Arthrobacter globiformis: one gene and its partner. The protein of the gene in region 2 binds, or shares a complex with, the protein of the main gene of each other region. Links are inferred from orthologs where the notes say so. Each region holds a gene or a part of one and is shown on either strand. Other genes may lie near its edges.

What was found.
Region 1: the proteins of rpsG (region 2) and tig are in contact, whole or in part, in a crystal structure (PDB 3GTY), measured with the Thermotoga maritima proteins. The link is inferred for Arthrobacter globiformis from one-to-one orthologs. Residues at the interface, in WP_004081843.1 of Thermotoga maritima: Lys34, Lys52, Lys55, Glu59, Arg62, Gln63, Glu66, Asn67, Lys69, Val71, Arg95, Ala109, Lys110, Lys111, Gly112, Arg113, Pro114, Glu117, Glu121, Ile124, Ala125, Tyr127, Asn128, Asn129, Thr130, Gly131, Lys135, Asp139, Arg142, Met143; in WP_004081061.1 of Thermotoga maritima: Glu122, Val124, Val129, Leu130, Tyr133, Glu188, Gly259, Ile262, Tyr263, Glu266, Ser270, Glu273, Gln274, Glu277, Arg308, Gln311, Ile312, Ser315, Tyr316, Glu325, Arg329, Arg336, Leu363, Phe366, Trp367, Arg373, Leu377, Arg381, Leu384, Glu387.

The regions. Positions count from the first base shown.
Region 1 is NZ_JAUSYZ010000001.1:3,487,297-3,490,418, forward strand. Bases 151-2,955 are described here. They hold tig (trigger factor), read right to left. Parts: upstream 2,345-2,955; coding sequence 956-2,344; downstream 151-955. Other genes in these bases: QF036_RS15825 (ATP-dependent Clp protease proteolytic subunit), read right to left, coding at 151-712; QF036_RS15845 (winged helix DNA-binding domain-containing protein), read right to left, coding at 2,806-2,955. Also shown: QF036_RS15820 (ATP-dependent Clp protease proteolytic subunit), read right to left, coding at 1-59; more of QF036_RS15825, read right to left, coding at 98-150; more of QF036_RS15845, read right to left, coding at 2,956-3,122. UniProt on the Bacillus subtilis protein: Involved in protein export. Acts as a chaperone by maintaining the newly synthesized protein in an open conformation. Functions as a peptidyl-prolyl cis-trans isomerase.
Region 2 is NZ_JAUSYZ010000001.1:4,150,935-4,154,034, forward strand. The notes cover bases 318-3,100. They hold rpsG (30S ribosomal protein S7), read right to left. Parts: upstream 2,053-3,100; coding sequence 1,582-2,052; downstream 318-1,581. Other genes in these bases: fusA (elongation factor G), read right to left, coding at 318-1,512; rpsL (30S ribosomal protein S12), read right to left, coding at 2,054-2,428; QF036_RS18985 (DNA-directed RNA polymerase subunit beta'), read right to left, coding at 2,961-3,100. Also shown: more of fusA, read right to left, coding at 1-317.

The DNA of each region.
Region 1 (3,122 bases), 660 kb from region 2 along the record:
GGCAGAACGTAGCGGCTTGTCGGCAGGTTACCGGCAGACGATCCGAAATTGTAGTTCATGTTCATTGCTCCTGGATTCAGTTCTGTCGTGATGCCGGTTAGCTCTGGCCGTTGGATGACGCATTCTGGGTTCCGCCGCCGCCGGCGACAGATCCCGCGTGCGCCGAGATCTTGTCGAAGAAGCCGTATTCGAGCGCTTCGGTGGCGGTGAACCACTTGTCGCGGTCGTTGTCCTTGAGGATGGTTTCCACGGTCTGGCCGGTCTGGTCTGCCGTGAGCTCAGCCATGACCTTCTTCATGTGGAGGATCAGCTCGGCCTGGATCTTGATGTCCGAAGCCGTTCCGCCGATGCCGCCGGAAGGCTGGTGCATCAGGATGCGGGCGTTCGGGGTGGCGTAGCGCTTGCCCTTGGTGCCGGAGGACAGCAGGAACTGTCCCATGGAGGCAGCCAGGCCGGTGGCGACGGTAACGACGTCGTTGGGGATGAACTGCATGGTGTCGTAGATGGCCATGCCGGCTGTCACCGAGCCGCCGGGAGAGTTGATGTAGAGGTAGATGTCCTTGTTGGGATCCTCGGCGGACAGCAGCAGCAGCTGTGAGCAGATGGCGTTCGCGTTCTCGTCGCGGACCTCGGAGCCAAGCCAGATGATGCGCTCTTTCAGCAGGCGGTTGTAGATGTAGTTGTCCTGGGCTGCAGGATCGACGGTTGCCATGCGGGGGGCCGCTGCTTGCTGTGACATGTGTACTTACCTCTCGCTGGTGACGGTGACATCACTGAACGACATCACTGAACTTCACTACTTGGACACTAACCGCTTTCGGGGCGGAATTGTTCGTCGGAATCGCGCTGTTCGCTGACGGCGCACGATTGCCCGCGGGAGCTGTACACCGGCCGTTAACGCGCCAGCCCCCGGATCCGAGGACCCGGGGGCTGGCGGCACTGATGCGTGCAGCTGCTAGAACTTCACGGCTGCGGGATCGTCGTTCGCGACGGCCTCGCCGGCCTCTTCAGCTTCGGTTTCCGCTTCGGCTTCGACGGCCGGAGCTTCTTCGCCGCCGGGGCGGACGAAGTCGCTCAGGTCGACCTTGTTGCCCTCGGAGTCGGTGACCTCGGCCTGGCCCAGGACGACGGCCAGCGCCTTGCGGCGGCGGACCTCGGAGACCATCATGGGGACCTGGCCGCTCTGGTCGATGATCTGGGCGAACTGGTTCGGGTCCATGCCGTACTGGCTGGCGGTGGTGACGATGTAGTCGATCAGCTCGTTCTGGCTGACGCCCACTTCTTCCTTCTCGGCGATGGCGTCGAGGATGATCTCGTTCTGGAAGGCGCGCTCGGTGTTGGCCTTGACCTCGGCGCGGTGCTCTTCGGTGTCGTGCTCGCCTTCACCGTGGGAGTTCTCGGCCTTGAAGTGCTGCTCGAGCTGCTCTTCGACGACGGATTCCGGAACCGGAACCTCAACCAGCTCAACGAGCTTGTCCAGGACCTTGTCGCGGGCTTCGACGCCCTGTTCGACGACCTTGGAGTCGGCGGCCTGCTTGGCGAGGTCCTCGCGCAGTTCGGCCAGGGTGTCGAACTCGGAAGCCAGCTGGGCGAAGTCATCGTTCGCCTCGGGCAGCTCGCGCTCCTTGACGGACTTGACGACAACCTTGACCTGGGCGGACTCGCCGGCGTGGTCGCCGCCCACGAGGGTGGTGTCGAAGATGGCGTCCTCGTCAGCGCTCAGGCCGGTGACGGCCTCGTCCATGCCCTCGAGCATGGTGCCGGCGCCAACCTGGTAGGACAGGCCGGAAGCGGAGTCCACCTCGGCGCCGTCGATGCTTGCGGTGATGTCGATGCTGAGGAAGTCGCCGTCAGCGGCCGGGCGCTCAACGGTCTTGAGCGTGCCGAAGCGGCCGCGCAGCTCGTCCAGGGCCTTGTCGACGTCGGCGTCGGAGGACTCGGCTGCGGCAACCTCGACCTTGATGCCGGAGTAGTCGGGCAGTTCGATTTCGGGGCGGACGTCAACCTCGGCCTGGAACTTCAGCTCGCCGTCAGTGGCGGAGGGGTCCGGAACCTCGGTGATCTCAACCTCGGGACGGCTCAGGGGGCGGATGCCGGATTCCTGGACGGCCGCCTGGTACCAGCCGTTGAGGCCTTCGTTGATGGCGGTCTCCAGGACGTAGCCGCGGCCGACGCGCTGGTCGATCAGCTTGGCGGGAACCTTGCCTTTACGGAAGCCAGGAACCTGGATCTGCGAAGCAACAGTCTTGTATGCCTCGTCGATGCTGGGCTTCAATTCCTCAAAGGGGACCTCAACATTGAGCTTGACCCGCGTGGGGGTGAGGTTCTCGACAGCGCTCTTCACGGTCTAAGTACTCCTGGTTTTGTTGGATGGGTTCTGCAAACGCGTTGTTGTGACCAGGCCTGGGGCCCGGGCCGCAGAGTCGGGGTGACAGGATTTGAACCTGCGACTTCCTGCTCCCAAAGCAGGTGCTCTAGCCAAGCTGAGCTACACCCCGTAATGCACAGGACAGTCTACGTTCATCCCTGCCGCGTTTGCACATTTGACACTGGGGGCATGAATTAGGTTTAGTTATATCCGGCTTGAACAGCCGCCGAAGAAAAGCCCAAAGGCCAGTGCGCCGGAACGCTTTCCTCGGGGACGTAGCTTAATGGTAAAGCCTCAGTCTTCCAAACTGATTACGCGGGTTCGATTCCCGTCGTCCCCTCCGGATAAAAGAGGCCCCTCGATGAGGGGCCTCTTTCTGCTTTAAGCCCTAACGGGCCCCGCTTGGCTTGGCCGCTAACCGCTTGGGGGCTTAGGACTTAGGCGTGGCCCCCGGCATCCACGGTGCCCAGGGTGAGGCGCGTTTCGGACTGGAGGAAGTTCCCGACCCGCTCCGCCTGCCGGTCCAGCTCCTCCAGCTGGGATGCCCCCGCCGGCTGGAACAGTTCGGCGGTGATCTCCACTTTCTTTCCGGAGCGGCGCTGGTGCCACAGTCCGCGGACAACGCCGTCGATGACTATGACGGGATAGTTACCTGCCTGCCCCCTGGCCAGGGCACGCGTACTTGCCACGCCCGGGAACAGCAGATTCCGGGGCTGGCCTGCCACCACATAGGAATCGAAGTAGGGAAGCAGCC
Region 2 (3,100 bases):
CGTGTAGTCGTGACGCTCAACGGCACGCTTGATGGTTTCGCGGTAAGCGACCTGCGGCTTGCCAACGTTGGCCTCGACCTTGAACTCGCGACGCATGCGGTCCACCAGGATGTCCAGGTGGAGCTCGCCCATGCCGGCGATGATGGTCTGGCCGGTGTCTTCGTTGAGGGAGACCTGGAAGGTCGGGTCCTCAGCGGAGAGCTTCTGGATGGCCGTGGAGAGCTTCTCCTGGTCACCCTTGGTGTTGGGTTCGATGGCAACCGAGATCACGGGCTCCGGGAAGCTCATGGACTCGAGGACGATCTGGTTGCTGGAGTCGCACAGGGTATCGCCCGTGGTGGTGTCCTTCAGACCGATCGCTGCGTAGATGTGGCCGGCGGTAGCGCCCTCAACAGGCATTTCCTTGTTGGCGTGCATCTGGAACAGCTTGCCGATGCGCTCCTTCTTGCCCTTGGTGGAGTTGACCACCTGTGCGCCTGCTTCCACGTGACCGGAGTACACGCGGATGAAGGTGAGCTGGCCGAAGAACGGGTGCGCAGCAATCTTGAACGCCAGAGCGGAGAACGGCTCTTCGGCGGACGGCTTGCGGGTCAGTTCCTTCTCTTCGTCACGGGGATCGTGACCGATCATCGGCGGGACGTCGAGCGGGTTCGGCAGGTAGTCGACGACTGCATCGAGCATCGGCTGAACGCCACGGTTCTTGAACGCGGAACCACAGAACACCGGGTAGAGCTCGGAGTTGATCGTCATCTTGCGGATGCCGGCCTTGAGTTCGTCGATGGTGAGTTCTTCACCTTCGAGGTACTTCTCCATGAGTTCTTCGGAGGCCTCTGCAACGGTCTCCACGAGGGTTGAACGGTATTCCTCGGCCTTGGCCTTGAGGTCTTCCGGGATCTCGCGGATTTCGTACTTGGCGCCCATGGTGACGTCACCCTTGGCATCGCCGGGCCACACCAGTGCGCGCATGTAGAGCAGGTCCACGACGCCGATGAAGTCGTTCTCGGCGCCGATGGGCAGCTGCATGACCAGCGGCTTGGCACCGAGGCGGCTGACGATGGTGTCTACGGTGAAGTAGAAGTCAGCGCCGAGCTTGTCCATCTTGTTGACGAAGCAGATACGCGGAACGTTGTACTTGTCAGCCTGGCGCCAAACGGTCTCAGACTGCGGCTCGACGCCTTCCTTGCCATCGAAGACGGCGACGGCACCGTCGAGGACGCGCAGGGAGCGCTCAACCTCAACCGTGAAGTCCACGTGGCCCGGGGTGTCGATGATGTTGATCTGGTTGTTTTCCCAGAAGCAGGTCACGGCGGCAGACGTGATGGTGATGCCGCGTTCCTTTTCCTGTTCCATCCAGTCAGTGGTCGAAGCGCCGTCGTGCGTTTCGCCAATCTTGTGGTTCACACCTGTGTAGAACAGAATGCGCTCGGTGGTGGTGGTCTTGCCGGCATCGATGTGGGCCATGATGCCGATGTTGCGGACCTTACTAAGGTCTGTAAGCACGTCCTGTGCCACGGTGTCTCCCTTTCGGATGGACTACGCGTTCGCCGCCGGCTCGTTTGAGCCGGCGGCGTACGGGAAGTTTTACCAGCGGTAGTGGGCGAAGGCCTTGTTGGACTCGGCCATCTTGTGGGTGTCTTCGCGACGCTTCACAGCGGCACCGAGACCGTTCGAGGCATCCAGGATTTCGTTCTGGAGACGCTCGGTCATCGTCTTTTCGCGGCGGGCCTTGGAGTAGCCGACCAGCCAACGCAGGGCGAGGGCGGTGGAGCGGCCCGGCTTGACCTCAACCGGAACCTGGTAGGTGGCGCCACCGACACGGCGGGAGCGGACCTCGAGGGAAGGCTTGACGTTGTCCATGGCCTTCTTGAGGGCTGCGACGGGGTCGCCGCCGGACTTCGCGCGTGCACCTTCGAGGGCACCGTAAACAATGCGCTCTGCGGTGGACTTCTTGCCGTCAACGAGCACCTTGTTGATCAGCTGGGTGACCAGCGGGGAGCCGTAGACGGGATCTGATACGAGCGGCCGCTTGGGGGCCGGACCCTTGCGAGGCATATTACTTCTTCTCCATCTTTGCGCCGTAGCGGCTGCGTGCCTGCTTACGGTTCTTGACACCCTGGGTATCGAGGGCACCGCGGACGATCTTGTAGCGGACGCCGGGGAGGTCCTTCACACGACCACCACGGACAAGCACAATGGAGTGCTCCTGGAGGTTGTGGCCAACACCGGGGATGTAGGCGGTAACTTCGATGCCACCGTTGAGGCGCACACGTGCAACCTTACGCAGAGCCGAGTTCGGCTTCTTCGGGGTGGTGGTGTAGACGCGGGTGCAAACACCGCGGCGCATCGGGCTGCCCTTAAGCGCGGGAGCCTTGGTCTTTGAGACCTTCGGCGTGCGGCCCTTGCGGACCAGCTGGTTAATCGTAGGCACTTTCGTGTTCTCCGTTTTATCCGGAGCGGCCTCTGACAGCCGCTCTCCTGTTTCTTTGCCTCGCCGCCCGAGCTTTGAAGAAGTCTCCAGAGCAGCTGAGGCGAAGCCTTGATGTCGGATTCGCATACGGAGGACGCTGCGGCTCGCGGCCGCAATTGTCCCTAGGCATGCGAAAATGTGGCATACGTTGCACAAGAACCCTGCAAACCGGAAACGTCGCTCTCGGTTCTGCCTTTCAGCTGATACAGCCTTCTAGCTAACACCGGGCGCACTCATCCACTGCCACAATAACAATTGGTCTCAAGTTTAGCACGGACTGCCCTGAGGCCTTAATCGGCCGCTCGTCCCTCATCGATTGCTCCGGCAACGCCGTTTAGGGTTCCCAAAAGGGCGTTGCCGGAGCACTCGTTAAACGGGGATGGTCCCCCACCTTGCGGTGCGGGACCATCCGTCGTCAGGCTGTCATTCAAGGGCGGAGCAGCAGGGTCCCTACGTGGCGCGGAACGCGACACGAAAGGGCCTGGCCCTCCCCTTACCGGAAGTCGTTGCCCAGGTCGTAGTCATCCAGCGGGATGGCGTGGAACTCAGGAGCTCCGTCGCCGCCCAGCGTGTCGTAGGAGAAATCGCTGAATGCGCTCGGGCCGGTGAACAGGTTGGCCTTTGCTTCTTCAG